DNA from 2 places in the Candidatus Pseudoscillospira sp. SGI.172 genome. Region 1 is predicted to be linked to the other one. Evidence: riboswitches for the same ligand, from Rfam matches in the RefSeq annotation. Region 1 holds a riboswitch; the other holds the start of a gene.
The links. Region 1 has a riboswitch for lysine ahead of ACQRD3_RS10270 (transporter substrate-binding domain-containing protein). Riboswitches for the same ligand answer to the same signal wherever they lie in the genome.

Region 1 (7,229 bases):
CGGCTGGCGGCACAGGGAGTCCCGGCCGCTGTCCACAGCTATGGGGAAAAGGAGCGTGGGGGCCTGTGCTGGTTTTGATCAAGGGCGCGGGGGATCTGGCCACCGGCGTGGCGGTGCGGCTGCGCCGCAGCCATTTCCAGGTGGTCATGACCGACTTGGCCCGGCCCACCGCCGTCCGGCGGTCGGTGGCCTTTTCGCAGGCCGTCTACGACGGCACGGCCACGGTGGAGGGCCTCACCGCCCGGCGGGTGTCCGGGGCCGACGAGGCCCGTAGGGCGCTGGAGGCCGGAGAGGTCCCGGTCCTGGTGGATCCCGCCGCCGAGATTTTGCATCGGCTTCCCTTTGACGTGCTGGTGGACGCCATTCTGGCCAAGAGGAACACCGGCACCCGCATCACCGACGCCCCCACGGTGCTGGCCCTGGGGCCCGGCTTCACCGCCGGGGTGGACTGCCACGGGGTGGTGGAGACCATGCGGGGCCATGATCTGGGTCGTCTGATTACCGATGGCGCGGCCGTTCCCAACACCGGCGTGCCCGGGGACGTGGGGGGCTTCACCGCCGAGCGCATCATTCGCGCGCCCGCCGACGGGGCCTTTGAGCCGCTGGCCGCCATCGGCGAGCGGGTGGAGCTGGGGCAGCCCGTGGCCCGGGTGGGAAACGCGGTGGCCGCCTCCCAGCTCACGGGCATCGTCCGGGGGATGCTCCCGGCGGGGCTGACGGTTTTCGCCGGGATGAAGGCGGGGGACATCGATCCTCGCTGTGAGCGCCGCCACTGCTTCACCGTTTCGGACAAGTCCCGGGCCATTGCGGGCGGCGTGTTGGAGGGAATCCTCTTTTTCTCGAAAAAGAGACTTGAAAAGCTTTGACAGAGAGACAGCCGCGCTTGGGGCTGTTGAAATAGGCCGGACCGATTCCCGGTTTTTGAGAGGAAATGGTTCAAAAAGTTCCGAACAGAAAGTGTTTCGTTTGCCTGTTGCTGGAAAGGAGGGCTTCCCTTGTCCCGTCTCATTCTCTGCGGCGCGGGCCATGTCTCCCGCGCCCTGGCCCAGGTGGCCGCCCTGCTGGAATTCGAGCTGTGCGTCCTGGACGACCGGCCCGAGTTTGCCGACCCCGCCCGCTTCCCTGCCGGGGCGCAGGTGCTGGCGCTGCCCTTTGACGAAGGTTTGAAGCGCCTGGGCAGCCGTCCGGATGACTTTTTCTGCATCCTTACCCGGGGGCATACCTGGGACAAGGCCTGTCTGGCCCGTATTTTAAACGGTCAATTCGCCTATGTGGGAATGATCGGCAGCCGCCGCAAGGTGGCCGCCACCATGGAGGCGCTGGCCGCCGAAGGCTATTCTCAAGAGCGGCTGGCCGCTGTCCACGCCCCCATCGGGCTGATGCTGGGGGGACAGACCCCGGCGGAGGTGGCGGTGGAGATCGCCGCCCAGCTCATTCAGATCCGGGCCGAGCTGGGCCCCGCGCTGGCCCCGCCCCCGGCGGAGCCCGGTGTTTTGTGCACCATTTTGAAAAAGACAGGCTCCGCGCCCCGGGGCCCCGGGGCCTGGATGCTGGTGTGCCCCGACGGGCATACTGTGGGCACGGTGGGCGGCGGCGCGGTGGAGTATCAGGTGGGCCGGGATGCCCTGGAGCTTTGGGCTGCGGGAGAGTCCGCCCGGGAGAGCACTTACGATCTGGGCAGCGGCGCGGACCTGGGCATGGTCTGCGGCGGGCGCATCACCATCCGGTTTCAGCGCCAGTGACGGCGCGGGAGTTTGGAAGGGCAGCAGAGAGAAAGGATGAGAAAAATGAAGGAAATTCTACTCTTCGTCATGGCCGGCTGTCCCCATTGCCGTCTGGCCCTTCAGCTCCAGGAGGAGCTCTTTGCCGCCCATCCCGAGTGGAGGGACATCCCATTAAAAATTGTGGACGAGACCCGGGACCCGGCCTTTGCCGATCGGTTTGATTATTACTACGTGCCGACTTACTATGTGGACGGGCAGAAGGTCCACGAGGGCCACGCCGAGCGGGACGATGTGGAAAAAGTCTTTCGTCTGGCGGCCGGAGAGCCGGTCAAAAGCTGAATTGGGCATTTTCCGGAAAGTTTTCCTTGACACCCCTGCCGGGGCGTGATAACATAACAGCCAAATAAACCTGATAGAGGCGCGGTTCTCATGAGTACCACCGGACAAGGGCAGGCAGCCGTCCGTGGGAAAGGGAGCGCCGCCGAAGGGAGTGCCGCTGCCTGGCGGTGCTTGGCCTGGGCCGCCGGGGAAAACCCGTCGGACTGTCACAAGTGTGTGAAGCGCTATCTGGTCTGGTCGAGCCACGCGATGCCGTCCCCGTTTGTGGGGCCGGTGTTTTGGTTCTTTCATTCCACACGGGCGCTTTTCATAGAAAAGCGCCCGTGTTTTTTGCTTGGGCACAGGAAAGGATTGTTTGGATATGAAAAAGAAGCTGTTTGCTCTGGCCCTGACCCTGGGCCTCACCCTCACCGCCTGCGGCGGCGGAGCCTCTACCGAGAGCGCTGCCCCCGCGGCCGTGGAAATCCCCGCCGTGGAGGATCTGACCGGCGTGGACACCAGCGCCATCCCCGGCGTGGAGGACGGCGTCCTCACCGTGGGAATGGAGTGTGCTTACGCCCCCTATAACTGGATGCAGGTCGACGACTCCAACGGCGCCGTGCCCATTGCCAACGTCCCCGGCTCCTACGCCAACGGCTATGACGTGATGATCGCCAAGCGCATCTGCGACGCCTATGGCTGGGAACTGGAAGTGGTCTCCTCCGCCTGGGACTCCCTCTGCCCCGCCATCCAGTCAGGCATGATGGACGCCAACATCGCCGGCCAGTCCATGACCGCCGACCGCATGGCCGAGGTCGACATGGCCGGCCCCTACTACTATGCCACCATCGTCTGCGTCACCACCAAGGACAGCAAGTACGCCAACGCTGCCTCCATCGCCGACTTGTCCGGCGGCACCTGCACCGCCCAGTCCGGCACCATCTGGTACGACTCCTGCCTCACCCAGATTGAGAACGCCAACCTGCTTCCCCCTGCTGAGACCGCTCCCGCCATGCTGATGCAGCTCCAGACCGGCACCGTGGACTTTATCTGCACCGATATGCCCACGGCCTTGGGCGCTGCCGCCAAGGATGACAACCTGGTCATCCTGAACTTCTCCGGCACCGACGGCGATTTCCGGTTTGCCGACGAGACCGAGCGGGCCGAGAACGTAAACATCGGCATGTCCGTGGCCAAGGGGAATACCGAACTGAAGGACGCCATGGATCGGGTCCTTTCCGCCCTCACCGAGGAGCACTTCAACGCCCTCATGGACCGGGCCATCGCCATCCAGCCCGAGATTTAAGACCTGCCTTATATATACCATCCCCGCCCCCGGCCCGGCACCGGGGGCGGGCTCTGCGCAAAGAAAGGAGCATTCCCCATGGAGATCTTCGCCAAGCTGGGCTACGATATGACCCGGCTCTGGAGTGCCTACTGGGTCAAATACCTGGGGGGCATGGGCAGCACCCTGGTCCTGGCCCTGGTGGCCACCCTCATCGGCTGCGTCATCGGCCTGGCCTGCGGAATCCTGAACACCATCCCCGTGGCCCGGCAGGACTCCGCCCCCAAGCGTTTTGGCCTCAAGCTGGTCCGCGCCCTGGTGCGGATCTATGTGGAGGTCTTTCGCGGCACCCCCATGGTCCTGCAGGCCGTGTTCATTTACTACGGCCTGCCCTATTTCACCAACAACTCCATGCGGTTTGACAACATCTGGGCCGCCGCCATCCTCATCGTCTCCATCAACACGGGCGCCTACATGGCCGAGTCCGTCCGGGGCGGCATCCTCTCCATCGACCCCGGCCAGACCGAGGGCGCCAAGGCCATCGGTATGACCCACTTCCAGACCATGACCAGCGTTATCCTGCCTCAGGCCCTGCGGAACATCATGCCGCAGATCGGCAACAACTTCATTATCAACGTGAAGGACACCTCGGTGATGTTCATCATCGGCTTCACCGAGTTTTTCGCCTTCCACCGCTATATCACCGGCGTGAACAACCTCTACTTCCCCTCCGCCGCCATCGAGATGATAGGCTATCTGACCATGACGCTCATCGCCTCTTTCCTCCTGCGGTGGATCGAGAAGCTGATGGACGGCTCGGACAGCTACAAGCTGGTCCAGGCCGACGCGCTCACCATGGCCGCCGGGACCTACCGCCACCCCAAAAAGGTGGAGGACACCCTGGAGCGCAACCTGGAACAAGAGAGGAGGATGTGACATGGCCGAACCCATCATTGCCGTGCGCCATCTGTCCAAGTCCTTCGGGGCCAACGTGGTGCTCCGGGACATCGACTTCACGGTCTCTTCCGGGGATGTGACCACCGTCATCGGGCCTTCCGGTTCCGGCAAGTCCACCCTCCTGCGGTGCATCAACCTGCTGGAGACCCCCACCTCCGGGAGCGTGATTTTTCACGACCAGGACGTGACCGGCCGGGGCGTCGACCCCGCCGCCTACCGCAGCAAGGTGGGCATGGTCTTTCAGTCCTTCAACCTCTTCAGCAACATGACGGTGCTGGACAACTGCACCGTGGGTCAGCGGAAGGTGCTGAAAAAAGACGCCGAGACCGCCCGGAAAAACGCCATCCGCTATCTGGAGCAGGTGGGGATGGCCCCCTACATCAACGCCCGCCCCCGACAGCTCTCCGGCGGCCAGAAGCAGCGGGTAGCCATCGCCCGGGCCCTGGCCATGGAACCCGAGGTGCTGCTCTTTGACGAGCCCACCTCCGCGCTGGATCCGGAGATGGTGGGGGAAGTCCTCTCCGTCATGCGGGACCTGGCCCGGGGAGGCATGACCATGATCGTGGTCACTCACGAGATGGCCTTCGCCCGGGACGTGAGCAATCACGTGGTCTTTATGGCCGATGGCGTCATTGCCGAGGAGGGCCTCCCCGGGGAGCTCTTTCAAGACCCGAAAAACCCCCGGACCCGGGAGTTCCTGGCCCGGTTCCGGGAAAACTAAACAAAAATTGAAAGCGCCGCCTGCCGAGAGGATCTCGGCAGGCGGCGTTTCAGCTTGTCAAAAAAGCCTCGCAGAGTTTCGCGCCCGCAGGCGCGAAAGAGGTGGGATCTGTTTTCTGCCGCGGCGTGTACGTGGCAGAAAACACCTCTCGGCCCGTAAGTGTGCGCATGGTCCGTCAAAGGCGGACCATGCGTGCGCGCGACGGGCTGCATCCTGCTCGAAAAAGTGGCGAAGCCACTTTTTCGACAGCCTCAGGGGCGCAGTCCGCTGCCGCCCTGCATGGTGATGGTTTCACCGGAGATATATTTGGCGGCGTCGCTGCACAGGAACACCGCGGTGCGGCCGATGTCCTTTTCGGGGTCGCCGAAGCGCCCGGCGGGGATGCCCTTGATGGTCTGCTCATAGACCGCGGGGTACTCCTCCCGCCACTTTTTGAGGGCGTCGGTGAGCACCAGGGGGCAGATGATGTTGCAGTTGATGCCGTCGGGGCCCCACTCGGTGGCGGCTACCCGGGTCATGCCCCGGATGCCCTCCTTGGCGGCGGCGTAGCTGCTCTGGCCCGGCTTGCCGAACAGGCCAGCGCCCGAGGCGAAGTTCACCACAGATCCCCGGGTCTTCTTGAGCTCGGGGTAACAGTGCTTCATGTAAAAGAAGGCGGCGTACAGCCCGGAGTAGATAGCCTGGTCGAACTGCTCCTTGGTGTGCTCGGCCAAAGGCACGCCGGAGGCGGAGTTTTGGGCGTTGTTGATGAGGAAGTCGATGCGGCCGAAGGTCTTGACGGCCTCCTCCACCACATGGGCCACCTGCTCCTCCACGCCGCCGTCGCACTGCATGGGCAGCACCTTGACGCCGTAGAGCCGCTCCAGCTCCTCCTGGGCGTCGGTGAGCTTCTTGACGTTCCGCCCGGTGATGACCAGGTCGACGCCCTCCTTGGCAAAGGCGGTGGACAGTCCGTATCCGATCCCGCCGCCCTTGCCGCCGCCGGTGATGATCGCAACCTTTCCCTGCATGGTCTCCATAACACGCTGCCTCCTTTGAAAAATTGCCGCGATCCAAATGATTTGGCTGATTCTGGAACGATCATAGCACAGTCCTGTTTAAATGACAAGTAGATTTTCTGGACCAATAAAAATTAGTTTGATACAAACACAGACCGGCAGGGCCGGGCCCCTCAGAGGCCCGGCCCTGCCGGTCTGCGGAACATTCATTTTTAATAAGTTTGGTCCAAAATCTCGATCAGGCTGGCCACAGCGCCCTCCTCGCAGGCGGGGAGCAGGCGGGCTCCCCAGTCCTTGACCTCTTTGGCGCAGTTGGCGGGGGCAAAGGGGATGGCAGAGACCTCCAGCATGGGGATGTCGTTTTGATTGTCTCCAATGCAGTAGATGTGTTCCCTCCGGATACCCAGCAGTTCGGCCAGCTTGAGCACCATCCCACCCTTGGTGCTCCCTTTGGCGGTGATCTCCAGCATGTGGGGGTTGGAGAAAATGGCCTCATAGCGCTCCGGCCAGTGGGACAGCAGGTCTGCCTGGGCCTTCAGCAGAAAGGGGTGATCCTGATGAAGGATGGCCTTGCCCCAGGGGAGGGGCATGGCGGAGATGGGGCACTCGGTGGCGCCGGTGCCCGCCTTGTTCAGGTGATACCAGGTCCAGAAATTGGGGTTCCAGATATAGATGTCCTCTCCGTGGTAGGCCTCCAGCCCCACCTGGGGATTGCGGGCGGTGAGGGCCTCCAGGTCGGCGGCAATGGTGGGGGCGATGGTGGTCTCCATCACCATGCGGTCGGCGGCGAAGTCGTAGAGCTGGGCGCCGTTGGAGAGGATGACAGGGGCGTTCACCGGCGTCAGGTGGAGAAAGGGGGCGAAGGTGCGGTGGGCCCGGCCGGTGGAGACGGTAAAGATGCCTCCTTCCGCCTCAAAGTAGGCCAGGGCCTCCAGGTTGGCCGGGGGAACAGCGCCCGCGGCACTGTAATAGGTCTCATCGAAATCGGTGGCCAGGAGCACGCCGTCGAATTTTCCCAAAGGGGTCCCTCCTCTTAACGGAGGTCCGCCCCCGTCAGATATTTGTGCATGGGCTTGTAGAGAATGGCGAAGATGATGAGGCACAGGGCCATGTCGATGACCATGTAAAAACCGTTGTAGAGCAGGGAGTAAAACCAGGGGGTGGTCATCGTCAGGTTGAAAAAGGTCTCGGGCATGTATTCGGCCCAGACCGTGGCGCCCACTACG
Region 2 (7,229 bases), on a different contig from region 1:
GCATCTTCTCCGCTTCCTTTTTCCGCTTGTTCTCCGGACGAATCAGCATGAAATAGAAGATAGCGATCATCGCTACCAGCATGACGATCGTCATAACGTTCTGGTCCAAATTAATTCCCTCCATGAAAGATTTTTTATTTGCAGTGAAAAGTAGTATATCCTATCAGCCAAACTTTTGCAATAGTTTCCGGCAAATTAAATCCTGCGGTCCAATTTTTCCGAATACTCTGCCCGGAAGTCCTCAAAGGTTCCGGCGTCCAAAGCGGAACGGATCCGCTCCATGAGGGTGTTGTAGAAATGCAGATTGTGGAGCACCGCCAGGCGCATGGCCAGCATCTCCCCCGCCGCAAACAGGTGGCGCAGGTAAGCCCGGGAGAAGGACTGGCAGGCCGGGCAGTCACAGGTCGGGTCGATGGGCCGGTCGTCCAGCTTGTACTTCTCGTTTTTGAGGTTGATGGAGCCCTCCCAGGTATAGAGCTTGCCGTGGCGGGCGTTCCGGGCAGGCATGACGCAGTCGAAGAAGTCCACGCCCCGGGCCACCGCCTCGATGATGTTGGATGGGGTGCCCACCCCCATGAGGTAGCGGGGTTTGCCGGTGGGCATATGGGGTTCCACCGCGTCGATGATATCGTACATTACCCGGGTGGGCTCCCCCACCGCCAGGCCGCCGATGGCGTAGCCCTCGCAGTCGATCTTCCTGATCTCCTCCATATGCCACACCCGCAGATCAGGGAAGGTGGCACCCTGGTTGATGCCGAAGAGCATCTGATCCGGATTCACGGTGTCAGGCAGGGCATTGAGCCGGTCGTGCTCGGCCTTGCAGCGCTCCAGCCAGCGCACCGTGCGCTCGCATGAGGCCTTGGCGTAGTCGTAGGCGGCGGGGTTCTCCACACACTCATCAAAGGCCATGGCCACGTCGCTGCCCAGGCGGGACTGGATCCGCATGGACTCCTCAGGCCCCATGAAGATCTTCCGGCCGTCGATGTGGGAAGAGAAATAGACCCCCTCTTCCCTGATCTTCCGCAGGCTGGCCAGAGAAAAGACCTGGAACCCGCCCGAGTCGGTGAGGATGGGCCCGCTCCAGTCCATGAACTTGTGGAGCCCACCCAGGGCGCGCACCACGTCGTCGCCGGGGCGGAGGTGGAGATGATAGGTATTGGACAGCTCGATCTGGCAGCCGATGTCCACCAGATCGTGGGCGGAGACGGCCCCCTTGATGGCCCCCTGGGTGCCCACGTTCATGAACACAGGGGTCTGGGCGACGCCGTGGGCGCAGGTAAAAACGCCCCGTCTGGCCCGGCCCTCGGTCTTGGTCACTTTAAACACAGAAAAACTCCTTTGTCGTTGGAATGGGGCCCGGCGTTCAGGAGATGAACATGGCATCTCCGAAGGAGAAGAAGCGGTAGCGCTCCTTCACCGCCTCGGCATAGGCGTCCAGCACATGCTCCCGGCCCGCCAGGGCGGAGACCAGCATGATGAGGGTGGACTCCGGGAGGTGGAAGTTGGTGATGAGGCAGTCCAGCGCCTTGAAGCGGTAGCCGGGGAAGATGTAGATGCTGGTCCATCCGGCGCTCTCCTTCAGCGTACCGTCCTCCGCCGCCCAGCTCTCGATGGTGCGGCAGGAGGTGGTGCCCACGCAGATCACCCGCCCGCCGTTTCGCCGGGTGGCATTGATGGTCTCAGCGGTCCCGGCGGAGATCATGCAGTATTCCGAGTGCATCTCGTGCTCGGTGGGGTCATCCTCCTTCACCGGCCGGAAGGTGCCCAGGCCCACATGGAGGGTCACATAGCAGAGCTTGACGCCCATGGCCTCGATCTGTCCCAGCAGCTCCCGGGTGAAGTGTAGTCCCGCGGTGGGGGCGGCGGCGGAGCCCACCTCCCGGGAATAGACGGTCTGGTACCGCTCCGGATCCTGGAGCTCGGCCTTGATGTAGGGAGGCAGGGGCATGCGGCCCAGCTGTTCCAATATCTCCAGGAAAATGCCCTCATAGTGGAAGGAGACGATCCGGTTTCCCCCGGGCAGTTCCTTCTCCACCGTGGCAGTGAGGAGCGTTCCGTCCCCAAAGACGATCTTCTGTCCGGCGTGCATTTTCCGGCCGGGCCGGACCAGGCACTCCCACTTCCCTTCTCCCCGGTCGATGAGGAGGAGGACCTCCACCGCGCCGCCGGAGGGATCCCGGTGACCCAGCAGGCGGGCAGGCAGCACTCTGCTGTCATTGAGGACCAGGCAGTCCCCCGGGCGGAGGAACTGGGGCAGGTCGTAGAAATGCCGGTGCTCCACAGCGCCGGTCTCCTTGTTCAGCAGCATGAGCCGGGAGCCGTCCCGGCGCTCCAGCGGGGTCTGGGCGATCAGTTCCTGGGGCAGATCATAGTAAAAATCAGAGGTCTTCATCTTGCGCGTTTCCAACTTTCTCAGCGAATTTCGGTGCCGGGGTAATAGAAGGTCAATATCTGCTCAAAGGTCTTGCCCTGCTGAGCCATGGCATATGCGCCCCATTGGCTCATACCCACGCTGTGCCCCCAGCCGGAGCCGGTAACGGTGAACACGTTCTCCCCCGCCGAGGTGCTCCCCGTCGGAGCGGGCAAAAACTGTGTACCGGAGCCGGTGATGACGTAGGGGTTGCCGGTGATCCTGGCCGCCGCGCCGCTGCCGCCGATGGCATAGACGCCGCTCATGGAGGTCAGGGTCCCTCCCCCGTCGGTATAGTATACCCCGCCGGAGGTCTTTTCCGACGCCGAGACCGTATATCGCATGGACTTCAGCCCCAGCAGGTTCCGCACCCCGCCCTCCTTGGTGAAGGGCCAGCTCTTGCCGTTGGCGTCCAGGAAGGCGATAGACTTGACATTCCCTGTGGGAGTGGTGGCGGTGATCTGGAAGTCCACGATAGAGGCGCAGTTGTACCCCTTGGCCTGGAGCTTCTCCGTCAGTTGAGCGGCGGTAAAGGTCTCACTCCAGCTCCAGTAGGAGATCTTGTCGGAGACCGCGGCCTCATAGGGATCGGCCACGCCGGAGAGGTAGGGGATGGACTGGCTGCCCCAGACATTGCGCACGTCTTCAGTGCCGCCGCCGCTGGAGGAGAAATAGTAGGTCTGGGCGGGCGTTCCGTTGTACAGCACCCGCAGCCCCGCCGTCTCCGCCGCCGCCTGGGCGGTGCGGGAATCGGTCTCCCCCATGCCGTAGTAGGCCTGGCAGTGGGTGGTGGAGCAGATGTCGAAGCCGGAGGCGTTATGGCGGCCCAGATTGATCTCGTAGTAGGTCCGGGCACACACCGCCTGTGCCTTCAGTGCCTCCAGCGGCCAGCTCCGGCTCATTTCCCGGGAGACGACGCAGTTGATGTAGTCCTCCAGGGGCAGAAGGTTGGAAACCGTCAGATCTCCCCCGCCCACCCGGCGGTACTGGAACGCACCGTAATAGCGGTTCCCCTTGAACCAGGTGACGGGCCGGGTGGTGCCGTCCGTCCCCGGCTGAACGGTCAGGGATCTCTCGGCCCCGCCGTCAAACTGGAAGAGGATTTTGGCCGTGCCTGTTTTTACCACCGACACGCCGTAAGAGCTGGTGCCTGCTGCTGTGCCGCCTGCGGCGTCGGCGGCCGCCTGAGCCTCCTCCCGGGTGGCGTAGGCCCCTGTGCGGACCTGGTAGGCCCCGTCGATCCAGGCGGGAAAGCCGCCCGCGGCGTCGGCCGCAGCCCGGGCCTCTTCAAACGTGGCCGGGGCCAGGGGGAGCTGCACATGCCAGCAACCCACGCAAACATCGGAGGTGACGGCATCGGAATAACTGGTGTAGCCGTTGTAGGTCCCGTACCACACAGTCTGAGTCTTGACCACGGACACGCCGGTCTCCCTGGTCTCCCCCACCGGACAGAAGTTCCGGTCGGTGTCCAGATAACCGAAGCGGTAGCCGCTGCCGGCGTCGTTTTTCAGGTTGGCTCCGTCCAGGGCGTCGCTGCCGTAGACCAGTCCCACCAGCACGGGAACCGTCTCCGTCCCGGCCGCCCGGGCGGCGGGAGGCAGAAAGGCGCTCAAAAGTGCGGCGGTGCACAGAACCGTCAACCATTTTTGTCTCATAGTCCACTCCTTTGTCTTGACACCGCGGGGCGGTTGTGATAGTATCAGGAAAATATTCGTCAGATAGAGGCGCGGCAGACCTGGTGTAGCGCGGCGAGGGCTCCGGAGCCCTGTGACCCGCGTGAAGGAGGCGGCCGCCGAAGGGAGCGTCCTCCGGAGGGACCTTCTCTGGTCGCAGAGAGAGACCTCTCCCGACTGTCACCGGGCCCCCGGTGGAGCGCTGTCTGATTTTGACTGACGTGAGGGATGGGCGACCATCTCTGACATTATAGTACAAAATCAGCCGCTGGTAAAGCCGCTGATTTTTCTTTTTATTTCGGGAGATTCAAAGGGTATCCGTGTCATAGAATAAAAATATGGAGGTAGATGGAGATGGAGAAATTCAAGGTCGGGATCATTGGCTGCACGGGCATGGTGGGACAGCGGTTCATTACCCTCACCTGCGGCCACCCGTGGTTTGAACTCACCGTTCTGGCGGCCAGCGCCCGGTCCGCCGGGAGGCCCTACGGCGAGGCCGTGGAGGGCCGCTGGAAGCTGGACATTCCCATGCCGGAGCAGGTGCGGAACATGACTGTTCTGGACGCCGAGGCCGATCTGGAGCAGATCGCCGCCCAGGTGGACTTCGTCTTCTCCGCCGTGGATATGAAGAAGGAGGAGATCCAGGCGCTGGAGGAAGCCTATGCCAGGCACGAGTGCCCGGTGGTCTCCAACAACTCCGCCCACCGCTGGACCCCCGACGTGCCCATGGTGGTGCCCGAGCTCAATCCGGAGCATCTGGAGGTCATCCCCGCCCAGCGCAAGCGTCTGGGCACTCAGCGGGGCTTTATCGCGGTAAAGTCCAACTGCTCCATCCAGAGCTACGCCCCCGCCCTCACCCCCCTTCGGAAATTCGGGCTGGAGAAGGTGCTGGCCTGCACCTATCAGGCAATCTCCGGCGCGGGCAAGACCTTCGGGACATGGCCCGAGATGGTGGATAACCTCATCCCCTACATCGGCGGCGAGGAGGAAAAGAGCGAGCAGGAGCCGCTGAAGGTCTGGGGCAAGGTGGAAAACGGCGTCATCGTCAGCGCCGCCAAGCCCGCCATTACCGCCCAGTGTCTGCGGGTGCCCGTGTCCAACGGCCACACTGCCGCCGTCTTTGTCACCTTTGAAAACAGGCCCTCCATGGAGGAAATGAAGCAGATCTGGGCGGAGTTCAAGGGCATTCCACAGGAGTTGGGCCTCCCCACCGCGCCCAAGCAGTTCTTCCATTATTTTGAGGAGTCCGACCGGCCCCAATGCAGGCTGGACCGGATGCTGGAGGGCGGTATGGCCATCTCCATCGGCCGCCTCCGCCCCGACACCCAGTACGACTACAAGTTCGTCTGCCTGTCTCACAACACCCTGCGGGGAGCTGCCGGCGGCGCGGTGCTGCTTGCAGAGCTGCTCTGCGCCCAAGGGTACATCGGCCACCGGTAAGAAAGGATGAAGACCATGCGCGAACCTGTTTTCAGCGGCGCCTGCACCGCCATCATCACCCCCTTTGATGAAAACGGGGCGGTGAACTACGACTCCTTCGGCGCGCTCATTGAGGAGCAGATCGCCGGGGGCGTGGACGCCATCTGCGTCTGCGGCACCACCGGCGAGAGCGCCACCATGTCCATCCGGGAGCATATTGCCGTGGTGGAGTACTGTGTCAAAAAGGTAAACCGCCGTGTGAAGGTGGTGGCAGGCGCGGGCAGCAACGACACCTCCGCCGCCGTCTACCTCTCCCAGCACGCCCAGGACTCCGGGGCGGACGCGCTGCTGCTGGTGACCCCCTACTACAATAAGGCCACTCAATCGGGTCTCATCAAACACTATGAGTACATTGCCGACCGGGTGGAACTGCCCATTATTCTCTATAACGTCCCCTCCCGCACCGGGGTTTCCTTCACTGCCGAGACCTATCAGGTTCTCGCACAGAATCCAAAGATCAACGGCGTCAAGGAGGCCAGCGGCAACTTCTCCCTTCTGGCCCACACCCGGTTCCTCTGTGGAGACGACTTCTACATCTGGTCAGGCAACGACGACCAGGTGGTGCCCATGATGAGCCTGGGGGCCAAGGGAGTCGTCTCGGTGGCCGCCAACATCGTCCCCGAGGTGATGGTGCGGATGAGCCACCTGTGTCTGGAGGGGGATTTCCACGCCGCCGCCCGGCTCCAGGTGGAGTACATGGACTTCATCGACGCCCTCTTTGTGGAGGTCAACCCCATTCCCATCAAGACTGCGCTGGAACTTGCGGGCAAGCGGGCGGGCGGTCTGCGCCTGCCCCTGTGCGAGATGACCCCTCAGCATCTGGAGGTGCTGCGCGCCTCCATGGTCCGCATGGGTCTTTTACAGTAACCGCCCCGCGGAGAAAGGACGTACCAATGCTCAAGGTGCTTATTTCCGGCTGCAACGGCCACATGGGCCGGGTGGTGGCACAGATTTGCCGGGAGGCCGGGGACGTGAAGATTACCGCCGGGTTCGACCTGCTGGGCGCAGAGAATGGGGATTTCCCGGTCCTCTCCTCCCCCGCCGCTTTTTTCGGAGAGGCCGACGTTCTCATCGATTTCTCCTCCCCAGCCGCCCTGCCCGCTCTGCTGGAGTTCGGCGTGCGCCGCCGCGTCCCCCTGGTGCTGGCCACCACAGGCTACTCAGCCGAACAGGCGGCAGCCGTGGAATCGGCTGCGGAACGGGTCCCCATTTTTCGCTCGGGCAACATGTCCCTGGGCATCAACGTGCTCATGGCCCTGGTGACCAAGGCCGCCGCCGCGCTGGAGGGCTTCGACGTGGAGATCGTGGAGCGCCACCACAACCGCAAGTTGGACGCCCCCAGCGGCACCGCCCTTATGCTGGCTCAGGCTGCCGCCGAGGGGCTCCCTTATGTCCCGGACTACGTCTACGAGCGGGAGAGCGTCCGCAAACCCCGGGACAAACGGGAGATCGGCATCTCCTCCATCCGGGGCGGGAACATCGTAGGCGATCACGAAGTCCTCTTCGCCGGCCGGGATGAGGCCATCGAACTTCGGCACTCGGCCATGAGCCGGGAGGTCTTTGCCTCCGGTGCCCTGCGGGCGGCCCGCTTTCTGGCCGCTGTCCCCGGGCCGGGTCTGTACTCCATGAAGGATCTGGTGGGGCAGATCATCTGAATCAAAAAAGAG

Region 2: another riboswitch for lysine. It lies ahead of asd (aspartate-semialdehyde dehydrogenase); the one in region 1 lies ahead of ACQRD3_RS10270 (transporter substrate-binding domain-containing protein).

The regions. Positions count from the first base shown of each region.
Region 1 is NZ_JBNPLQ010000026.1:12,617-19,845, forward strand. It holds gene yqeC (selenium cofactor biosynthesis protein YqeC) at 1-78, shown strand, start outside; gene yqeB (selenium-dependent molybdenum cofactor biosynthesis protein YqeB) at 66-866, shown strand; gene ACQRD3_RS10260 (XdhC family protein) at 996-1,742, shown strand; gene ACQRD3_RS10265 (thioredoxin family protein) at 1,788-2,063, shown strand; lysine riboswitch at 2,130-2,298, shown strand; gene ACQRD3_RS10270 (transporter substrate-binding domain-containing protein) at 2,425-3,348, shown strand; gene ACQRD3_RS10275 (amino acid ABC transporter permease) at 3,427-4,263, shown strand; gene ACQRD3_RS10280 (amino acid ABC transporter ATP-binding protein) at 4,265-5,005, shown strand; gene ACQRD3_RS10285 (SDR family oxidoreductase) at 5,257-6,024, opposite strand; gene ACQRD3_RS10290 (HAD-IIB family hydrolase) at 6,216-7,022, opposite strand; gene ACQRD3_RS10295 (energy-coupled thiamine transporter ThiT) at 7,037-7,229, opposite strand, start outside.
Region 2 is NZ_JBNPLQ010000006.1:57,993-65,221, forward strand. It holds gene yajC (preprotein translocase subunit YajC) at 1-109, opposite strand, end outside; gene tgt (tRNA guanosine(34) transglycosylase Tgt) at 196-1,326, opposite strand; gene queA (tRNA preQ1(34) S-adenosylmethionine ribosyltransferase-isomerase QueA) at 1,364-2,392, opposite strand; gene ACQRD3_RS04125 (SpoIID/LytB domain-containing protein) at 2,413-4,065, opposite strand; lysine riboswitch at 4,122-4,296, shown strand; gene asd (aspartate-semialdehyde dehydrogenase) at 4,438-5,523, shown strand; gene dapA (4-hydroxy-tetrahydrodipicolinate synthase) at 5,539-6,429, shown strand; gene dapB (4-hydroxy-tetrahydrodipicolinate reductase) at 6,456-7,217, shown strand.